Regions from separate parts of the Yersinia enterocolitica subsp. enterocolitica genome, predicted to be linked through region 1. Evidence: predicted binding sites of a transcription regulator. Region 1 holds the regulator's gene; each other region holds the start of a gene.

Region 1 (7,721 bases):
GCCTGCCAGAACTGACCGATGTGGGCAGCAAGCGTTGCCACGATTTAACGGAAAACACCTGCTTACTGCCGCAATTGGGCTCAGGCCCGGATAGCAATAATTTGGGCTCGGGTCACTTTACCCGTGATGATTACATCGACATTTTGAAATACGCGAAAGCCCGCCAAATTGAGGTCATTCCTGAGATTGATATGCCCGCCCACGCGCGTGCAGCCGTCGTCTCGATGGAAGCTCGTTACAACAATTTGATGAAGCAGGGTAAGGAAAAAGAAGCCAACGAGTTCCGCCTGGTTGACCCGACAGATGATTCCAACACGACTTCTGTTCAGTTCTATGAACGCAAAAGTTATCTCAACCCATGTCTGGATTCGTCTAAACGTTTTGTCGACAAAGTGATCGGCGAAATGGCGCAGATGCACAAAGAAGCCGGTATGCCATTGACCACCTGGCATTTTGGTGGTGATGAGGCGAAGAACATCCGTCTGGGGGCAGGGTTCCAGGATAAAAATGGCACCATTGAGCCGGGCAAGGGCATTATTGATAAAAGTGTGGAAGATAAGCCGTGGGCTAAATCGCAAGTTTGTCAGGATATGGTCAAGCAAGGCAAAATTCAGGATGTTGAGCATCTTTCCAGCCACTTTGCGATTGAAGTCAGCAAGTTGGTGAATGCCCATGGCATTGAGAAAATGCAAGCCTGGCAAGATGGCCTTAAAGATGCCAAGTCGTCGAAAGACTTTGCCACTAAACGTGTTGGCGTTAACTTCTGGGATACTCTCTATTGGGGCGGCGCTGACTCAATCAATGATTGGGCCAATAAAGGCTATGAAGTGGTCGCGTCGAATCCGGATTATGTCTATTTCGACATGCCATATGAAGTTAACCCAAATGAGCGCGGTTATTACTGGGCGACTCGCTTCAGCGACGAAGCCAAAGTCTTTAGTTTCGCGCCGGATAATATGCCACAAAACGCGGAAACATCGGTCGACCGTGACGGTAATCATTTCAGTGCTAAAAGTGATAAACCTTGGCCGGGTGTGCACGGTATTTCCGTTCAATCATGGAATGAAACAGTACGAACTGATGAACAAATGGAATACATGATTTTCCCTCGAGTATTACCACTGGCCGAACGTGCCTGGCATCGTGCGTCTTGGGAGCAGGATTATAAAGCCGGTCGTGAGTACCAAGGTGGCGTAACGCATAGGGTTGACACCAAGGCGTTGAGTTCCGATTGGCAGCGTTTTGCCAATATTATGGGCCAACGTGAATTGGCGAAACTGGATAAAGCCGGAGTGGCTTATCGCTTGCCAGTTCCAGGGGCGCGAGTTGTTGGCGGGGAATTGGAAGCTAATATCTCCTTACCGGGTCTGATTATCGAGTATTCCACTGATGGCGGAAAACAATGGCAGCAGTATGATGCCAAAGCACAACCGAAAGTCAGTGGCGACGTATTGATTCGTTCCACCAGCCCGGATGGTAAACGTAGTAGTCGTGCGGAGCCGGTTAAGGTTTGATTATTGCTGTCAAAGTGCTGTGTCTGATGTTAACTCCTGTTTGCTGAGGTTTAGGTAAACACTATTAAGTGAAGTTGAGTTGATGGTTTTCCCCCGGCAAGTCCGGGGTTTTTTTTGTTTTAAATTTATGGAGGTAGCAATAGGGTGTATACCCAAAGTCATTGGAATTGCAGATAAGTGGGGTGGCAAGCGAATAAATCACCTACGTCAGTGATTAGGGGGAATTAGAATAACTAACAACCCAGCGGCTTCAAGGGTGAAGGGTATAAATAAGAATGACCACCTGACTCCCAACCGAGTTGCACTTGGGTAACTGAGCGGGAAAGGCGGCCATCTTGCGGATTATTTATTTCAGCAGCGCTTAAAATCTTTATAAGTCAACGCGATAAAACGACATTATCTTTTATCGTGCGCAGATTCATTTTCACGGCAATCGCCGCTTTCACAGTGGCCGTACAGATACAGACTGTGATTGGTCAGCTTGATACCATGTTGTTTAGCAATTTCACGTTGAAGCGATTCAATGGATTCATTACTAAATTCGATCACTTTGCCGCAATCCAGGCAAATCAGATGATCGTGATGATGTTGCTGCGTCAGCTCAAAGACTGATTTGCCGCCTTCGAAATTATGGCGGGTAACAATACCGGCATCATCAAACTGGTTCAGTACACGGTAAACCGTTGCTAAACCAATTTCTTCACCGATATCGATCAGCTTTTTATAAAGATCTTCCGCGCTGACGTGATGGCACACCGGATCTTGCAACACTTCCAGAATTTTAAGCCGTGGCAGTGTTACTTTAAGGCCTGCGTTTTTTAAGGCTTTGTTGTTGTCAGTCATGCGGATTCAGTCCTGTTACTATCGATTCAAATTAAGGCTGTTCAGCCTATGACATCCGTGGCGCAATATTCTCAATTGCGTCTCATTATAGAACTGCTAGCCCCAAATGAAAACCGTGGTTGTTAACAAAGATATAATTGCACACTTTGCCCGATTAATCATGCAATGTATTGATGAATGGGATTGTTGCATAATTTAAGTATATGACTGCAAAGTATAAGGTTACAAATTTGTAGCAGTTTATTTTCATTTTGCACGGATGAAAGTGCGGATTTGTGGGTGGCTTAACAGAGTATAACCAGAGGGATAGAAGCAACGGAAACGCGTGGCAATATTAAATTTCATCCCCGCGTTTCCGACATGACAAATTAACCGGTAATTTCGGCCAGATTCAGTTCTTCGCTGATCTGTTTTACCCAAGCTTCAACGCGCTCATTTGTCAATTCTGGCTGACGATCTTCATCAATGGCTAAACCAATAAAGTGATCGTCATCCGCCAAGCCTTTAGACGCTTCAAAGTGGTAGCCAGCGGTTGGCCAGTGACCGACGATAGCAGCACCGCGTGGTTCGATGATATCGCGCACGGTTCCCATCGCATCACAGAAATATTCTGCATAATCTTCCTGATCGCCACAGCCAAATATAGCCACCAATTTGCCGTTGAAATCAATTTCTTCCAGTGTCGGGAAGAAATCATCCCAATCACATTGAGCTTCACCGTAATACCAGGTTGGGATGCCGATGAGCAGAATATCAAAGCCTTCTAAATCTTCTTTAGTGCTTTTGGCAATGTCGTGAACCTCAGCAACATCTTTACCCAGTTGCTTTTGGATCATCTTGGCAATGTTTTCGGTATTGCCAGTATCGCTGCCAAAGAAAATGCCTACAGTTGCCATATAACTTAATACCTTTTAAATTCAAATTGTTATGCAAATTACTGAGCGTTTGGCCCAATAATATAACACATGTATAGGGCCATATAGTGCCAGAAAACCTCGTCCGGCCGATATCAAGATTATGCGATATTAAATTTTTGTGAGTGGCTCAACCTTATAACCTCATTGCCGATAACAGCGGTGTAACCGAATGGTTGCAATTTGCAGTGAAGGAGAACAAACATGCAGTTTTTAAGAAATATTTCTATCAGAGCCGCGTTACTTTGGGTGCTTGGGGCATTTTGCCTGCTATGGGGCGGTGTATCTGGTTATACGTTGCTATCGCTGAATCAACTGACTCAATCCTCTAATGCTAATAGTGTGTTGGTTGAAAACATGAATTTGGTCAATCAGGGGACGGATCAATATTTTCGGATGGTGACACGTCTTGCCCGCTCAGTCGATTACCGTCAGAGCGGCAATATTGCGGATGCAGATAAGGAACTCAAATCATCCAATGCAGCACTTGAAAATCTGAAACAGAAGTTGGCGCAGTTTAAAGCCATTGACCATGCACAGATTGATCCTACATTGGTAAATGGGGTGATTGATGGGTGGAGCGGATTAATTGATCAAGGTGTCACTCCGCTGTATCAGGCGGCAATGGCGAACAATAGCGCGGCCTATCAGGATTTAGCTAAAAAGACAGTGCCAGCGCTGAGCCGGCAATATGGCTCTGTTGCGGAGAATTTTAATCAAGCTGCATCCAAGGCTATCGGGGTGGCTAAAGAGCAGTTTGCTCACCTGACAAAAGTGAGCAGCATGACATTAATTTCTGCTTTAGTGGCCGGATTAGTGATTTTACTGGCAACCGATCGCTACCTGTTGGCTAACCTGGTTCGCCCATTGGATGATATTCGTGCACATTTTCGCGTGATTGCTTCCGGCCAGCTGGGCCAGCCCATTACCGATTTTGGTCGTAATTGCGTTGGCAAATTGTTTCCGCTGCTACGTGATGTGCAAGCCAGTTTGGCCAATACGGTAAAAGCTATCCGCAGTAGCACTGATGGGATTTATCACGGGGCGGCAGAAATTTCAGCCGGTAATACAGATTTATCATCGCGAACTGAGCAGCAGGCCGCCGCATTGGAAGAGACGGCCGCCAGTATGGAGCAGTTGACGGCAACGGTGAAACATAACGCAGATAATGCGCATCATGCCAGCCAATTGGCAGCTAATGCTTCTATTACCGCCAAAAAAGGCGGGGCGCTGGTGGCTGATGTGGTTCATACCATGGATGAGATTTCAGCCAGTTCACGTAAGATAGCTGAAATTACAACAGTGATTAACAGTATCGCTTTCCAGACTAATATTCTGGCACTGAATGCTGCCGTTGAAGCGGCCAGAGCAGGTGAACAAGGTCGCGGTTTCGCGGTGGTTGCCAGTGAAGTCCGTAATTTGGCCCAGCGCAGTGCTCAAGCGGCAAAAGAGATTGATAGCTTGATAACCGAGTCCGTTAACCGGGTGAGTAGTGGTTCGGCTTTGGTAGAAAGTGCCGGGATAACTATGGATGAAATTGTTCGTTCCATCACCAATGTCACCGATTTAATGGGTGAGATAGCATCGGCGTCAGATGAGCAAAGCAAAGGTATCACTCAGGTCGGGCAGGCAGTGGCTGAAATGGACAGTGTGACTCAGCAAAATGCTGCGTTGGTACAGCAAGCCTCACGCGCGGCTGCCGCGCTAGAGGAACAAGCGACTCAGTTAAACCAAGCAGTGGCAGTGTTTAAATTGCAATCAGATGATGTGCGGACAAAATCGGTAGCTAAACCTCGGGCTACGGTATTAACGACAGCGCCTATTGCCAAGGTAGACAACAACGCAAACTGGGAAACTTTCTAAAATTTGGGATAGGGATATTGGCGTGGCGTAATCACTTACGCCACGCCGTCGTGATAACCGATAGGGTTAAAACCCTTCTTGTGAGTGCGCCAATTGAGCCAATAACATCTGTTCAATCAGTTCACTACGGCTGATGTTGCGTTGCTCTGCAAGACTATTGAGAGTGTCGACGGCATCGGCATTAATTTTCAGTTCCACGCGCCGTAAACCACGTACTTTATCGCGCCGTAGTTGATTTCGCTTATTAATTCTAAGCTGTTCATCACGCGATAATGGATTTGTTTTCGGGCGCCCCGGACGGCGTTCATCTGCGAACAGATCCAGCGTCGTGCGATCCGTTTGTTCTTTTGCCATAGGTAGCGGTACTACAAGGGATTTACATCAGAAATTTCTGACGATTCGGTTTACACGTTTCAGGCCGATACCTTTCTGAGTTGGTGCTGCTTATAACATCACAACAACCCTTCAATTGGGTATGAACCAACAGCCTGAATTTGCATTTGCTACCAAATATCGGAGCAAATTTATAGCGCGCCATAATACCCTAGCCAACCGAGCAACGACAATGCCTTACTGTGATTAGATTGGGCTAATTCACTCTTTTTTGCACAATTTTTCCACAGGAAATACATTTCTTTTCCCCAGGGTATGATTTTTAATCAACATCCATCGCGCGCGGTTCGTTTTTTACTCAGCGCTATTTTTCGCCAGTGCTATCTTCATCACTCTCTTCATCAATAAAGCGGTGAATGGCACGTAAGACAGAATCTGGTTTTTCTGCATGCACCCAGTGTCCGGTTCCGGCGACAACATGGGCGCGTGCTTGTGGGAATTGACGGGCAATCTCATCGCGATAGCTGTCTTGAATATAAGGTGACAGTTCACCGCGAATAAACAAAATGGGATGTGGCCAGGGGGGAATGGGTTGCCAGCCAACAATATTTTCGTATTGATCCCACAATGCGGGCACGTTAAACCGCCACTCACCGTTATGGAATGATTTCAATAAGAACTGAATAACACCTTCTTCTTTTATTGATTCGCGCATCAGTTGAGCGGCTTCCTGGCGTTGAGTCACACCCGCAGCACTGACTGCATTGATAGCGGTGAAAATTTGATCATGGCGGCGCACTTGATAATCGATGGGTGCGACATCTATGGCTATCAGTTTTTCGATACGGTCGGGCGCAATTGCTGTCATGGCCATCGCCACTTTTCCCCCCATGGAATGCCCAATAATAATCGCTTTTTTTATCTCAAGCCTGTCCATCAGTTCCAGCACATCCTGTGCCATATCGGGGTAATTCACTTCGGGTGATCGCGGGGATAAACCGTGATCGCGCAAATCGACCTGGATAACATCATGGTCTTTATGTAAGTCGCGAGCTAATACACCGAGGTTATCGAGGTTACCAAATAACCCATGAATCAAGATGATCGGCAGGGAAGAAGTGGGAGAAAGTGCGTTTTGTTGGCGGAAGTTTAATTTCATGGCGAAGTTCATACTGAGAGATATTGTGGTTAGGGTATCATGACTGCGCGAGGGTGTGCTGCTCACGATTAGGGTTCATGTGGATTATTCAGTCGTGGCTGATGTATTAGGGTTTTATCGCGGATAAAGCCATGATAAAGGTACTCGTTAGCGCGCTTTGACTTTATAATCCTAAGATATGCATAAGAAAGTAGAAAACCGTACTGGATAAAGATGAAAACTATTGAACTCGACGAAGAACTTTATCGCTATATTGCCAGCCATACGCAACACATTGGCGAGAGTGCGTCCGACATTTTACGGCGCATGTTGAAGTTTACGGCCGGTCAGCCGGTACCTGGCTTATCTACCCATAGTGTTGCCGGTCATGATGTCGCCAAAACAGCGACGGCTCCAGCACCAAAGGATAGGGTTCGCGCGGTACGTGAATTACTGTTATCTGATGAGTATGCTGAGCAAAATCGGGCGGTTAACCGCTTTATGTTGGTGCTTTCGACTTTATATACCTTAGATGCTCAGGCATTTGCCGAGGCAACGGAGTCTTTATATGGTCGTACCCGGGTCTATTTTGCCGGTGATCAACAAACTTTGTTGCAAAACGGGACACACACCAAACCTAAACACGTACCTGGTACGCCATACTGGGTTATTACCAATACTAATACCGAGCGTAAACGCAGTATGGTGCAACATATCATGCTGGCGATGCAGTTCCCGCCGGATTTGACTGACAAGGTGTGTGGAACTATCTAATTTCGTTGAAACGATACCCCAAGAAGTTGGAGTTGCAGGCCGTGAATACTCCTGCAATTTGCACAATGATGGATAGATAGGGAGTAGTAACTGTGGCTAATCACCCTCGTGCCGGGCAAGCTGCTCAGCAAAGCGATTTGATTAATGTTGCTCAGTTGACGTCGCAATATTATGTATTGCAACCTGATGCTGAAAATCAGGCCCATGCGGTCAAATTTGGGACGTCAGGCCATCGTGGCAGCTCATTGCGCCACAGTTTTAATGAAGCCCATATTTTGGCAATCGCTCAGGCGATAGCTGAAGTTCGTCACCAGCACGGCATTACCGGCCCGTGCTATGTGG
Region 2 (7,721 bases), 2.5 Mb from region 1:
GTTATTGGTATTGATCGTGGTGGTATCAGCCATCATTGCCCCGTGGTTATGGGACATCGGCATACTTTCTGTCATTGATAGGGGGGCGGCCAACAGCGGGGCAGAGAAAAGTACAACAGCACAAACTAAAGTGGTAACAGTGGTGGATACGGCGTTAAATAAAGTACTCATAGGAATAGCTCCAAAACATAAAATAAGCACAGCACGCAAAGACGCGTGAATAATGTGGTTAAATCTGTCTGGATCTATTCTCTAAATCGGCAGAGCGCGATTTCGGTGGGTGGCCCAACAATGGGCGGCATATGCCAGTCGAGGCGGTGAATGCGCGGGGCTTGCTGTATATCCGCTAGCACTAATTCAGTGTGGGTCGGCAAAGCTGCCAGTACCAGCATCCCGCTGTCAGATTGAACTGAGTCAGGAATACAATGCTTTTCACATAGGGAGTTTTGCGCCTGACCATGAGACATTTCCATCGCCGACAACATGTGTTGCATCGGGTCTGATTGTAAATGCCCTTGATGCTGGCTAAAGACCGGCGAGTCGGCAGGGGCAATATCACACTGATGGCCAGCTATCGCCAGTTGGGTATTCAGAAAAAACCAGCAGGTAATCAGCAGCATGCCGCACAGGCGCTTTTTACAGGCGCGCGTTCGGTGCATAAGCTGTGATATTCCTTTAAATGCTGGCATGTTTACTCTGAATATATGGCGCGATTAAATAATGCTGTTAGCGAGTATAGGATTATCCCACTGTTTTTAGAATGGTTTTGTCCGGTTACGTTAAATGGAATGAAAGGTTAATGAAAAGTTATTAGGCTGAATTTATTAGATTTATTTTTAATATAACCGCCAAAATGGCATGGGTTGGAGCAAATATTTACTTTTCTTTAAGCAATTCTTATTCGTTAGGATAAAACCGCGCCAGCATATATCAACCGGCGCGGCTGAAAGTGAAAGTTTACCAGGAATAACTGACGGTTGCGGTAGCAACACGGCCACTGCCATAGAAACAGGCCGCCATTTGTGCGCAACTGGCTACATATTCTTTGTTAAATACGTTATTAACGTTGACCTGCAAACTGGTGCCTTTCATTGATGGTAAAGCTTGCCCCAGTTCATAACGCATCATCCAGTCATATAACGTAACCGCTGGGACTTTAAAGCTGTTTTTCGCATCACCCCAACTGGTGCCGATGTAGCGCACGCCAACACCGGTGGATAATCCATCAATCACACCCTTATCAAAGCTGTACATACCCCACAGTGAGGCGGAATGGCTAGGTGTGCGAGCGGGCATTTTGCCTAATTCAGCGGCGGTCTTAGTTTCCCGTACTTTCCCTTTGGTGTAGGTATAGGCGGCAATAAGGTTGATATTATCGTTAATCTCACTGTTTAACTGAGTTTCGATCCCCTGAGACTGAACTTCGCCAATTGGTACGTTATAGGCCAGTGCTTGATCGTATTGGCTAATGTTTTTCTGACGTAAATCATACAGTGCGGTGGTCAGCAAAGTGCGGCTGCCCGGCGGCTGGTATTTAATGCCGAGTTCGACCTGACGTGCCGTGACCGGGTCTAATGCACCGGTGCCAGGTGCACCTTTGGCGGTACTTGGCTCAAATGAGGTGCTGTAGCTAACATAGGGTGAGATACCAGAATCAAAGGCATACAACACACCGCCACGGCCGGTAAATGCATGATCGTCTTGTTGATCTTGGGTGACGGTTTTACGGTTCATGGTTTTTAACTGTGACCAGTCGTAGCGCCCGGACAACAGGAAGTTCCACTTATCCAGTTCGATTTGATCTTGTAAATACACCCCCACCTGATCCAGTTTGGTCAAATCACTGCTATTCAGTGACAGGTCACTGTCTTTGATATTCAGACCATAAACCGGTGATACCCAATCCAGATTATATTTTGTCTGTACCGTGCCCATATAGAACCGGCTATCAATACGGGTGCGTTTATAATCCAATCCGGTGAGCACCGTGTGGTTTAGTTGACCGGTCCAGAAATCAGCTTGCAGTTGGTTATCGACTGCAAACTCAGCGGTTGTCTGGCGTTCAATTTGTGGGCGGCGGGTCATGGTGCGGCTATCAGCCAGTAAATCCATAAATACCAAGTACTTATAGTCTTGCTTGTTATAGCTGTAACGCAGGTTCTGACGGAATTTAAAGGTGTCATTGATGTAATGCTCAAGAGCATAACCAACTGAGGTTTGCTCGCGTTCAGATTGATCAAATGACGGGTCACTGACATTAAAATCGTAAGGTATTTTGCCGTAAGCGGTACCAAATACCGTGCCGGTCGCCGGTAAGAAGTTACGTGAACCGGCTTTGGGTTCTTTCTGGTAGCTGGTTAATAAGGTAAAGGTGGTGTCTTCATTCGGAATAAAGGTTATTGCCGGGGCGATAGCAAAACGTTCCTGCTTGTAGGTATTCACCGCATCATCCTGCGTTCTGCCAATCCCATTCAGGCGATAGAGAACTTTCCCTTCATCATCGAAGACACCGCCAAAATCAAAAGCGGCTTCCGCCAGGCTATTATTACCCGCTCCTACCTGCACTTTGTGAATACTTTCAGCCGTTGGGCGCTTGCTGACCATATTGATCAGGCCACCCGGATTGACTTGGCCATACAGCACTGATGCCGGGCCACGAACCACTTCCACCCGCTCCAATAACCACGGATCAATCTGACCACCACGCCGTGCGCCACCCAATGAGTTGTAGCTCAAGCCATCGAGAAAACGCGGTGCATAGCCGAAACCACGAATGATCACTTCGTCATTCATGTTAGAGCCACCGCGATATTCCGGCACCACACCAGCGGTATAACGCAATGCTTGAGCAACAGAAGTTGCGCCTTGATCCTGCATTTGCTGGCTGGTAATGACGGAAATAGATTGCGGAGTGCGAATCAGCGGAGTATCAGTTTTGGTGCCGGTTGAACTATTTTTAGCGACAAAACCCGCATCTTGTTGCCCGCTACCCGCTTTGGCAACTATCACTAATTTATCTTCTTTTGTTGCCGCCGTTTCTTGCGCGCGAGTTGCCGCCAAAGTGTGTAGAGAGGGGATGAATATCAGTGCGGAGGTCAATAATAAGGTTTTTGAGGTGTAGTTTGCCCGGAATGGCAATTTCCTCGGCATTTTTTTGCCAGAAATATCAAACATGATTTATCCCTACCTGGAAATACAATAATAAAAGTGCTGGATCCACCCAGATTTATTTATTATCCGGTATGGATATAAAAAAGATTTCTGCCCATTCAATCAGTTGCGGCTGTATCCTTATACATATTCGGGAATAAGGTGACGCTCAAGAAAGAATGCGCACCATGTTATTGCAAATAATAATACTTCTCAATATTATTTGTATTAATATAAAAATAACAAATGTATTAGATTTATGACAACGTCAAACTAAGGGGAAGCGTGCCGTTGGGGTCGTAGTGGCGTAAGCCACCGAAGTACCCCGAGGTGCGGTAAACCCTTTACTCACTGAGTTATCAATAGCTTTGTCATTAACCTCAAATGTATTTAACCTGACCCCTTGTGGGCATACATTGGCGTGATGAGTGGTGAATAGACTTGGGCAATGAAATCAAGAGGATTGAGTGTGAGCACGACAAATGAACATCCTGATAGCCAGCGCTTGTTAGCAGACCCTTTAGCCGGTAGTGAATCGTGGTGGCAGCAGATTGCACAGTGGGGAACGCCGCTGGTGGAGCCGATATCTGAGGATAAAGTCAGACTGACGTTTCTTTGGCGGGAGCCGGTAGCTGGGGCAGATGAACCTACTTATAGTCGTGTCTACATTGATGTTAACGGCGTGACAGACCATCACAGTACTCATCCTGAAACCCTACAACGCCTGGGCCAAACCCATGTTTGGTATTGGCAGGCTGAAGTGGAATCTGATTTCCGTGGCAGCTACAGTTTTATGCCGGTTACTGCGGAACATTGCCTGAATTTACCTGAGGGAACGCCACAAGAACGCCGGCAGGCACAGCGTAATTGGTGGATCTCCTTGATGGATTTGGCACAAAACGATCCGTTCAATCACACCGCCCCCCATTCCAGTTATCGCGGAAGGCCACTTTCTGCGGTGCATTTAGCTGATGCCATACCTCAGACCGCCTGGCAGCCGATTGATGCAGGCCAGCAACTCCCAACGGATACGCAACGGCTGCAATTGATTACCTGGCATAGCGAATTGCTAGGTAACAGCCGCAATGTGTGGATTTACCACACACACGGCACGGCAGATAATGCCGAGCGGCCATTAGCTATCTTGCTTGATGGGCAGTATTGGGCAACCAGGCAACCGATATTCGGTGTGCTGGATAATGAAACTGACGCCGGACGTTTGCCCGCCAGTGTGTATGTGTTGATCGACATTATTGACCAGCCCCATCGCTCAGTAGAGTTGCCTTGCAATCAAGATTTTTGGCAAGCGCTACAAACAGAATTATTGCCGCAAGTTGCTGCGCTACAACCCTTTACTGACCAGGCCTCGCGTACCGTGGTGGCAGGGCAAAGTTTTGGTGGGTTGGCCTCGCTATATGCCGGATTACATTGGCCGCAGCGTTTTGGTGGTGTGCTGAGTCAGTCCGGTTCCTTCTGGTGGCCGGATGTTGATAATTTCAAAGCTCTGACCGCCGGAACTGCCGAGCGTCAAGGCTGGCTGACAGAACAGGTTTACCAAGGTTTGGGTAATGATCATCCATTGGATATTTTTATGGAGGCGGGTCGCCGTGAAGATGTGATTTATCAGGTTAATGAGGCCATGAGCGAGGCGCTGCGTCAGGCGGGGCATCGATTACATTATCGGATTTATGCTGGTGGGCATGATTCGCTGTGCTGGCGCGGTGGGTTGATTGATGGATTACACTGCTTGCTCGCTCATTATAACCGTCATACTTCAAACTGCATGTGCGTTGGCTGTACTCAATCACCCGAATCACTTACTTGAGTAAGCTCATCGGGGTTCACTTGCTTGCCGCTTTCCTGCAATTCGAGTTATTTAGGGTATAAAACTGAATCCTAAATCACACCTTAAACCGCCCCTTTGGGATAACCAGAGGGGTGTGCGACACCGGATCATCAATGATCAAACAGGGCATACCAAAGACATGCTCCACCAGATCTGCGGTGATCACTTCGCGCGGCTTTCCCTGGATGACAATCTTTCCATCGCGCATGGCGATAATATGGGTGGCATAGCGGCAGGCATGATTCAGATCATGCAGCACAGCAACCAGGGTATGGTTATGCTGTTGATTAAGATTGCTAAACAATTCAAGCAAATCAATCTGATGGGCGATATCCAGATAGGTGGTCGGCTCATCCAATAACAGTAATGGCGTTTGCTGAGCCAGCACCATAGCTATCCAAACCCGCTGGCGTTGCCCGCCTGATAAAGCATCCACTGACCTGTCTGCCAGTTCACTGACACCAGTGGCCTGCATGGCATCGCTGACCGCCTGCTTATCAGCCTGTGTCCATTGCTGCAATAATTTCTGGTGGGGGTAACGACCACGCGCCACCAGATCCAGCACGCTGATCCCGTCCGGTGCTTGCGAGCTTTGTGGTAATAAGCCCAAATGGCGCGCAACATGCCGGGTATCAAGGCTGGCAATATTCTTACCATCCAAAATCACCTGACCCGCCTGCGGTTTCAGTAATCGACTCAAGGCGCGCAGCAGCGTCGATTTACCACAGGCGTTGGGGCCGACGATAACCGTAAACTCACCATCAGGAATGGCGACACTCAGGTTTTCGCTGATTATCTTGCCGTCATAACCCAAAGTCAGCGCCTCGGCCCACAAGCGAGGGGTAGGTGAAGTGGTGGAACTAGCATTACTCATGATCGTCGAGACTCGCGGATTAAAAGCCAAATAAGATACAGACCACCGATGCTGATAGTCACAACACCGACTGGCAATTGATTAGGTGAAAACAGGTGTTGGGCGCACAAATCAGCGGCAATCAATAACAGTGCTCCCATTAACGCAGAAGCGGTCAATGTCACTGATGATGTGCCAGACAGGCGTTTTGCGATTTGTGGTGCGGCTAGCGCAATAAAGGAAATCGGCCCTGCCGCCGCAGTGACCGCAGCCATCAAAATGACGCCAATAGCCATCAGGCCCAAACGAGTTTTTTCGACTGGAACACCTAGAGCGCCCGCAGCATCATCGCCCATTTCCAGCAGCGGCATACGGCGGCTCAGTAACATCGCCACCACGGCGGCGATGGCAATAAACATCACTGATGGCAGGCCCTTTGCCCACGTCAAACCATTGAGAGAACCGGCTCCCCATGCGGCGGCAGTGATGGCCGCTTCTAATGAAGCGGTGATAGTCAACCAGGTATTAAATGCGGTTAACATTGCGCCCATGGCAATACCGACAATAATTAGCCGAAAGCCCTGAATTCCCTGGCGGTAGGCCAACAGATACACCGCGATAGCTGAGAGCAATCCGCCCCCCAGCGCACTACTGGCAATCTCAAAATAGTTGCCATTAAACAGAGTAATCGCCACCAACGCGCCAGTATAAGCGCCAGCATTAAAGCCGATGATATCGGGGCTACCCAATGGGTTACGTACCAGAGACTGAAATATGGCACCACTGATCCCCAGTGCGGCGCCGAAAATCAGTGCCATGACAGCACGGGGCAATCGCCATTGGTTGACGATAATATTCGCCGCCCCACTGGCATGGCCGAATAAGGCTTCAAATACTTGCCCCGGAGTAAGCGGTAATGTACCGACCATTAAAGCCAGCATGGCCGCCAGCAAGCAGGCCAATAGCAGCAACCCGCCGACCATCAAGCTACGGGGCTGGATGCGTAGATTGATGGGGCCATCAGGGCGGCCAAATAGCCATGGCGGAGTGGCGGGCTTCATAGTGCGGTCATCCTTTTATTACGGCGAACCAGCCAGATCAATAAAGGAGCGCCAATGAACGCCGTCACGATGGAGACTCGTAATTCACCGGGAACCAGAAAGCGCCCCACAATATCTGAAACTAATAGCAAAATGGGGGTCATTACCAAGGTGAAAGGAAGGATCCAGCATTGATTCGGCCCGACAATCCAGCGAGCCATATGTGGCACCATCAGGCCGACAAAGGCGATCGGGCCAACAGCGGCGGTAGCCGCACCACATAGCAAGGTCACTGTCACTACGGCCCAAAACTGGGTTTGGGCAATGCGTGCGCCAATTGCGGCGGCTAAATCTTCCCCCATATGCATGGCATTGAGAGGGCGTGCCAATAGTAAGGCAATCACACTGCCGAGAAGAATAGCGGGCGCGACTGCCGCCACTACCGACATATCACGGATATCCAGCGAGCCTGCTTGCCAGAAGCGAACCCGGTCGTAGACCTGTGGATGTGTCAATGAGATGCCGGTCGAGATCCCGAGTAATACTGCCCCGATAGCCACGCCAGAGAGTGTTAGACGCAAAGGGTTCACCCGCCCGCCGCCCTGAGTTCCTACCCAATACACCACCAGTGTGGTGATCATCGCGCCGATAAAGGCCGAAAGCATATAGCCGTGAATAGCATGAACGCCAAAAATAGTAATACCTATCACTACGGCAAAACTGGCCCCAGCATTGACCCCCAAAATTCCCGGATCAGCTAGTGGGTTACGAGTCAGTGCTTGAATGACGGCACCCGATAACCCCAAGGCGGCACCGGCGAGCACACCAATCA
Region 3 (7,721 bases), 2.9 Mb from region 1:
TCTTGCAGATGGCGGCTCAACAGCACCCGTTCGTCTATAAAAGTTGCGTGGCCGTTCTGGAGAAAACGGCGCGGCGAGTCGAGGAAATTCGCCAGTTTTATCACCATGTAGCAGCTCAACATGCTTTGCATGACGATGTTGTCATACCGCTGATAACACATGCCGAAACCGATGAAGAGTATGACCATCTCAATTCATTAAGTTTATTCTCAGCTTGCTATGGTGCCTTGCCGATAACTATTGCTGGGGCAGCATTGAAATTCGCCTATGGTTTTACTGAAGCGCTTTATCTCTGGCAATGCCACCTGCTGGATGTTTATTTGCATCAACCATTGGGTGAAGGCCACCGTAGCCGTCGATCTGCTTAGGCCACTCATTGATGCGGTTCTGGAAACGCCCTCAGCCGATGCTGCCAATTGCTACCATTTTTGTTTTTAAAAATCGCAATTACTGCCGCTTCCTGCTGGTCAACAGTTTGTTATGGATGCTGCATGCCCAGCTTTATTCCACCATCCCCCTCTATACCCGCGAAACATTGGATGACGAAAGTCATCTGACACTATTTTTTATGGTGGAAGCGCTATGTGTCATGGTGTTGCAGCATTGGGTTAATCTCTATATTAATCAGCATATTCCATCTTATTATCCTGCCGTCACTCTGATGCTATTCTCTGTTTCTTTTTTCCTAATTTATCTTGCGCAGGATAGGGTACTGATTCTATGGGCGGCGGGGGTTTTCTCCCTGGCTCTGATGGTGTACATGCCCAGCGCAGATGCAAATAATGCTGCATTTGCTGACCATGGCAGTTTCGCGACCTATTTTGGTTTGCTATCACTGTCAGTGACACTGGGTGATTCGCTAGGCAATATGCTGGGAATGAGGCTGCTGGCTTTCCTGCTGCAAAGTGGAAATGTCTCACAATACTTTCTCTGGCTCGCCGGGATCACCGCAGTACTGGCAATTTTTTACCGCAATCCGTATAACTGTCCTCTATGATTTTTTCCCTATTCCTCTATCAAAATTGATATCAGACTTATGAATGAACAACTGAGCAGCATTATTGCAAGCGAAATACAGGCGCGACCGGAGCAAGTTATTGCCGCGATAAGCCTGCTGGATGAAGGTAATACCGTGCCCTTTATTTCACGGTATCGTAAGGAAGTTACCGGCGGGTTGGATGATACCCAGCTGCGCCAGTTGGAAAGCCGTTTGGGTTATCTGCGCGAACTTGAAGACAGACGCCAAACCATTCTTAAATCAATCGAAGATCAGGGCAAACTCACCGAGCAGCTAGCCAGTGCTATTAACGGCACGATGAGTAAGACTGAGCTGGAGGATTTATATCTTCCTTATAAGCCAAAGCGCCGCACCCGCGGGCAGATTGCGATTGAAGCTGGTCTGGAACCCTTGGCAGACAGCCTATGGAATGACCCACAGCAAGATCCGGAACAGGTCGCCCTCGCTTATGTCGACGCCGATAAAGGCGTGGCAGACACCAAAGCGGCACTGGATGGGGCGCGCTATATCCTGATGGAGCGTTTTGCGGAAGATGCCACTTTGCTGGCGAAAGTGCGCCAATATTTGTGGAAAAACGCCCATTTGGTAGCAAAAGTGGTGGAAGGCAAAGAGCTGGAAGGTGCTAAATTCCGCGATTACTTCGATCACCACGAACCTATCGCCCAAGTCCCTTCTCACCGCGCACTGGCAATGTTCCGTGGCCGTAATGAAGGGGTGTTGCAACTGGCGCTGAACCCCGATCCACAGTTTGATGAACCTCCTCGTGAAAGTCAGGGCGAGCAGATCATTATCAACCATCTGGATTTGCGCCTGAATAATGCACCGGCTGACAACTGGCGCAAAGCCGTGGTCAACTGGACATGGCGTATTAAGGTGCTGATGCATCTTGAAACCGAGCTGATGAGCACCCTGCGTGAACGAGCGGAAGACGAGGCTATCAATGTATTCGCTCGTAACATGCAAGATTTGCTGATGGCCGCTCCGGCGGGGATGCGCGCCACTATGGGCCTCGATCCTGGTCTGCGTACTGGGGTGAAAGTGGCTGTGGTTGATGCTACCGGTAAGCTGGTTGCCTACGATACCATCTACCCTCATACTGGGCAGGCTGCTAAAGCCGCTGCCGTGGTGGCTGCCCTGTGTATCAAACATCAGGTTGAACTGGTGGCGATTGGTAACGGCACTGCATCACGGGAAACCGAGCGCTTCTTTACCGAGCTGCAACAGCAGTATCCGGCGGTGACGGCGCAGAAAGTCATTGTCAGTGAGGCTGGCGCTTCGGTGTATTCGGCCTCAGAGCTGGCCGCGTTGGAATTCCCTGATCTGGATGTGTCCATTCGTGGCGCGGTTTCTATTGCTCGCCGGTTGCAAGACCCGTTGGCTGAACTGGTTAAAATCGACCCGAAATCTATCGGAGTTGGTCAGTATCAGCATGACGTCAGCCAAAGCCAACTGGCGAAAAAGCTGGATGCGGTAGTAGAAGACTGCGTAAACGCCGTGGGTGTGGACTTGAACACCGCGTCAGTACCATTACTGACCCGTGTGGCTGGCTTGACCCGCATGATGGCGCAGAATATTGTGAACTGGCGTGATGAAAATGGGCGCTTCCATAACCGCGAGCAATTGCTGAAAGTCAGCCGCTTAGGGCCAAAAGCTTTCGAACAGTGCGCCGGTTTCTTGCGTATTAACCACGGGGATAACCCGTTGGATGCTTCAACGGTGCATCCAGAAGCCTATCCGGTGGTTGAGCGTATTTTGGCAGCTACCGAGCAAGCATTGCAGGACTTAATGGGCAATGCCACAGCATTACGTAGCCTCAACGCCCGCGATTTCACCACCGAGAAATTTGGCGTTCCGACCGTCACAGATATCCTGCGCGAGTTGGAAAAACCGGGCCGAGATCCGCGTCCTGAATTTAAAACCGCGACCTTTGCCGAAGGCGTGGAAACACTGAATGATCTGACACCGGGGATGATCCTCGAAGGCTCAGTAACTAACGTGACCAACTTTGGCGCATTTGTCGATATCGGTGTCCATCAGGATGGTTTGGTGCACATCTCCTCACTGGCAGACAAGTTTGTCGATGACCCGCATAAAGTGGTGAAAGCCGGTGATATCGTCAAAGTTAAAGTGATGGAAGTGGACTTACAGCGCAAACGTATTGCTCTGAGTATGCGACTTGATGAACAGCCGGGTGAAAGTGGTTCACGTCGTGGTAATAGTGGTGAGAACCGCGCTAATGACAATCGTGGTGCCAGTCGGCCGCGTAATAGCAATGAATCCAATAGTCGCCCATCCGCTAAAGGGCGCACAGATAGCAACTCTGGCGGCAACCATTCCAGCAGCAGCAACAACAGCGCCATGAGTGATGCACTAGCGGCAGCATTTAAAAAACGCTGATATCTCAAGTTAAGGGCCAGATTCTGTGGCCCTTTGTCATTGTTCTTAATTCATCGAATTTGTAAGTTCAAACTCATCCTTAACACCATATTGAGTACCACTTCTCATATTTTTTTCTTCTATAAGATCGCAGCGTTATCTTTTAAATTAATTAGCACGCAATTCTTTTTTCGGTGTTCTATCACACTAAATCAGATGTAGACTTAACTGATTTAACATCATATTTAACATGAAGTTTAATTTAGTTCGTTATTACACTTAATTTATAAATAATTACGATAACATTCCATATGTTAATTAAAATATGAATGTTATTTGATTCAAATCATAGTGAAGTGATTATGTTAATCATCAGTATTTCTTATTGTGGACAGCAGCTTATAGAAACATTCGGTTAACTGATTTAACTCATCGTTCGCATTTGCGATCGTGCTAATTTGGTGGTAAAACAAGCGCAAATAGAAATCAGACTCATTAATTTTAAAAATGAAATCGTAATGAATATTTACTTTTGAGCCTTTAACCTGAGTTGAATATGAAAACGATTCTTACTATTATTATTTTAATCATTATTTATTAGTGGTGGAATTTCTCTGAACTCTGGTTTGCTAATGCGTTATAACGAGAGGCTTACATGCATCTGATCCCACAGCGCTCCTACAAAATTGTTGGTTTCTCACCTGAAATTAGCCCGGCTTACCGACAAAAATTATTATCACTGGGTATGCTTCCCGGCTCTTCATTTAATGTTGTCCGCCTGGCGCCATTAGGTGATCCCATTCAGATAGAAACCCGCAGAGTCAGTCTGGTGGTGCGTAAAAAAGATTTAGACCTACTGACGCTAGACCTGCAACCCTAATATTTCAAATTAACTTCTTATTCTGGCTGTGAGGTGATGTATCAAAACCACCTTGCATAGGCTGACTTTAATTTACTGATATCACGTTGGATCATGAAAGCACTCACAATTGGCCTAATTGGCAACCCCAATGCGGGTAAAACTACCCTTTTCAACCAGTTAACTGGGGCTCGCCAGCGGGTAGGTAACTGGGCCGGGGTCACTGTTGAGCGCAAAGAGGGCCACTTCAGCACCGCACAGCATCAGGTGACTTTGGTTGACCTGCCGGGAACCTACTCACTCACCACCATTTCTGAACAAACCTCGCTGGATGAGCAGATTGCTTGCCACTATATCTTGAGCGGCGAAGCGGACTTGTTGATTAACGTGGTTGATGCCGCCAATCTGGAGCGCAATCTCTATCTGACACTGCAACTGATAGAGTTAGGTATCCCCTGTGTCGTGGCCCTCAATATGCTGGATATCGCCAAAAGTCAGCACATTGATATTGATATCGAAGCACTCTCTCAGCAGTTGGGCTGCCCGGTTATTCCGCTGGTTTCTACGCGGGGGCAGGGTATCAATGAATTAAAAAACAGCATTGATGAGCTTCAGCCTGTTCCCTTCAAGGCGCTGGTTAACTACCCGTCGGTGCTACTTAGTGAAGTGGATAAGTTGGTGCAGGCGATGCCTGAGTCCTGGCCAGTGCAGCAGCGTCGCTGGCTGGCACTGCAAATATTAGAGGGTGATATCTATAGCCTGGCTCGCGCTGGCATCTCCCCTTCTATCGTGGAACTGGCCCGTGAAAATCTGCGGCAAAACCAGCACGAAGATCCGGAACTGGTGATCGCCGATGCCCGCTATCAAAGCATTGCCCGTATCTGCGATATCGTCGGTAACTCACAGCAAGCTGAGCCAAATCGCCTGACCCAAGTGCTTGATAAAGTGATTCTGAATCGCTGGTTAGGTGTACCTATCTTCTTGTTTGTCATGTACTTAATGTTCGTCTTAGCCATTAATATCGGCGGGGCGTTACAACCGATATTTGATATCGGCTCTGCTGCCATCTTTATTCAAGGGATACAGTGGGTTGGCTATACACTGCATTTCCCGCAGTGGCTAACTATCTTCCTGGCTCAAGGTGTCGGCGGCGGTATCAACACCGTGCTACCACTGGTGCCACAAATTGGCATGATGTACCTGTTCCTCTCCTTTTTGGAAGACTCCGGTTATATGGCCCGTGCCGCCTTTGTTATGGACCGGTTGATGCAGGCGCTGGGGTTACCGGGTAAATCTTTTGTGCCACTGATTGTCGGTTTCGGCTGTAATGTGCCGTCGATTATGGGCGCACGTACCTTGGATGCTCAACGCGAGCGCTTGATAACTATCATGATGGCACCGTTTATGTCCTGTGGCGCACGGCTGGCTATATTTGCTGTATTTGCCGCCGCATTCTTCGGCCAGGATGGAGCCAGTGTCGTCTTTTCTCTCTATTTGTTAGGTATTGCCGTCGCCATCCTCACTGGATTGGTACTGAAATACACCATCATGCGCGGTGAAGCATCACCCTTTGTGATGGAGTTACCGGTTTACCACGTGCCACACCTCAAAAGCCTATTATTACAAACCTGGCAGCGGCTAAAAGGCTTTGTTCTGCGCGCCGGGAAGGTGATTGTTATCGCCAGTATTTTTATCGGTGGCCTGAATAGTTTTTCTTTTAGTGGTCAAGCGGTGGATAGCATCAATGATTCAGCACTGGCCTCTGTCAGTAAAGTATTGACTCCGTTACTGGCCCCGATGGGGATCCATGAAGATAACTGGCAGGCAACCGTTGGGTTGGTGACTGGCGCGATGGCGAAAGAAGTGGTGGTGGGGACACTGAATACCCTTTACACCGCTGAGCAAATTAACAACCAGCCTTTTGATGCTGAAAACTTTAATTTATTGAGTGAATTGTCCGGTGCAGTTGGTGCCACCTGGCAGGGATTAAAAGATACCTTCAGCCTCAGTGTGTTAGCTAACCCCATTGAGGCCAGCAAAGGTGATGGTGAAATGGCAGCCGGTTCGATGGGGATGATGAGCAGTAAGTTCGGCTCCAGTATCTCTGCCTACAGCTACCTGATTTTTGTCTTGTTGTATGTGCCTTGTGTCTCGGTGATGGGGGCCATTGCGCGGGAAACCAGCCGGGGCTGGATGACCTTCTCAATACTGTGGGGGCTAAATGTTGCGTACTCACTGGCAACCTTGTTCTATCAAGCCGCTACCTTCCGTGACCACCCACAGCAGAGCCTCGGTATTATCGCCTTAGTTATTATTATTAATGCGCTGATTCTGTTTGGTTTACGTCGTGCTCGTAGCCGGGTCACGGTGAGGCTACAAAACAGTGCGCCAGCCAGTTGTTGCCAAAGTTCTGGTAATGACTGTCATTAATAAGGAGGTAAAAGTGGCAAGCCTGGTGCAATTACGCGATGCCATCGCCCTTAGCGGCAGTGCTGATGCGAACCAGTTGAGTCATCAATTGGCGATGCCTTTACCTCTGGTTGAGGCAATGCTGGAAAAGTTGACGGCGATGGGCAAGATTGAACGCATTGAGCAAGATAATAGCGGCTGCCTAACCGGCAGTTGCAAGAGTTGTCCTGAGGGGAAAAATCAATGTAGCACGGTGATTTACCAGTTAAAAAATCATCGTTAAGTTAAATGAGATGCCCACTTGGGCATCCCTGATGATATTATTTATAGACTTCTGCATCCGCATCAAACTTCTTCTTCTCGCGCTCGGCAATAATCACATAATACTTACCGCCTTTCTCATCTGCTAATTTTGACAACTCTTGCTTCACATCCATGGGTGAGGTTGCCTGACCCGAGGTAGTGACTGTGCCTATCTTCTCGTAATTCTTCGCTTCTTCTTTGGTAATTTCTTTAGCCGCCATCGCGCCAAAAGAAACCCCAGTCACCACCAGAGCTACAGCCAGATTTTTCAATAAATTCATGCCAAATACCTCGCAAATGAAGGATTACTGCTTACACATGTCATACCAAGACAGTAACAATTATTAATTAAATTTAGTATTTAGCTATTAAATCACTGATTAAATTTTACTTAGCTATGTATTGCTCTGTTGGGCGAAATCCACGACGAGTTGAGAAAACGCCTCAGGATGAGAGACAAAAGGAGCATGCGCAGAGCCTGGCATCACCACCGATTGAGTATGCGGCCACTGGCTGTTTAGCAATGCAGCCACTTTGCGTGGTACCAAGCCATCCAGATAACCATAAATACGCAAGAATGGGAGCGAACAGTCTGCCAATTCTTCGCGTAAATCTGCCGTCCGCAGAATATCCAGCCCGCCGGTCAACACCGCCACTTCCGGCATTTGGTGCTGTAATACAACCGCTTTCAGCAAACGGGCGTCCTGGCGTGCGCTTTCCGTTCCCAGCGTTTGTAATGCCAGAAAACGCTCCACA

The links. The regulator Fur, encoded in region 1, represses iron uptake genes when iron is present. The targets are predictions, from matches to a motif close to ATAATAATGAGAACNACTATCAA.
Region 2: a site for Fur is predicted at 3,351-3,373, ahead of FGL26_RS12515 (TonB-dependent siderophore receptor). Genes of this name have one in related genera too.
Region 3: a site for Fur is predicted at 3,951-3,973, ahead of feoA (ferrous iron transporter A). Genes of this name have one in related genera too.

The regions. Positions count from the first base shown of each region.
Region 1 is NZ_LR590469.1:120,844-128,564, forward strand. It holds gene FGL26_RS00605 (beta-N-acetylhexosaminidase) at 1-1,514, shown strand, start outside; gene fur (ferric iron uptake transcriptional regulator) at 1,911-2,357, opposite strand; gene fldA (flavodoxin FldA) at 2,726-3,253, opposite strand; gene FGL26_RS00620 (methyl-accepting chemotaxis protein) at 3,476-5,134, shown strand; gene ybfE (LexA regulated protein) at 5,201-5,488, opposite strand; gene ybfF (esterase) at 5,832-6,626, opposite strand; gene seqA (replication initiation negative regulator SeqA) at 6,840-7,379, shown strand; gene pgm (phosphoglucomutase (alpha-D-glucose-1,6-bisphosphate-dependent)) at 7,472-7,721, shown strand, end outside.
Region 2 is NZ_LR590469.1:2,617,376-2,625,096, reverse strand. It holds gene FGL26_RS12525 (copper-binding protein) at 1-171, opposite strand, end outside; gene FGL26_RS12520 (hypothetical protein) at 246-659, opposite strand; gene FGL26_RS12515 (TonB-dependent siderophore receptor) at 958-3,174, opposite strand; gene fes (enterochelin esterase) at 3,620-4,975, shown strand; gene FGL26_RS12505 (ABC transporter ATP-binding protein) at 5,052-5,870, opposite strand; gene fepG (iron-enterobactin ABC transporter permease) at 5,867-6,910, opposite strand; gene fepD (Fe(3+)-siderophore ABC transporter permease) at 6,907-7,721, opposite strand, start outside.
Region 3 is NZ_LR590469.1:3,058,243-3,065,963, reverse strand. It holds gene FGL26_RS14735 (hypothetical protein) at 1-368, shown strand, start outside; gene FGL26_RS14730 (MFS transporter) at 380-997, shown strand; gene FGL26_RS14725 (Tex family protein) at 1,037-3,415, shown strand; gene feoA (ferrous iron transporter A) at 4,050-4,274, shown strand; gene feoB (Fe(2+) transporter permease subunit FeoB) at 4,368-6,683, shown strand; gene FGL26_RS14710 (FeoC-like transcriptional regulator) at 6,697-6,945, shown strand; gene FGL26_RS14705 (YdgH/BhsA/McbA-like domain containing protein) at 6,983-7,246, opposite strand; gene bioH (pimeloyl-ACP methyl ester esterase BioH) at 7,361-7,721, opposite strand, start outside.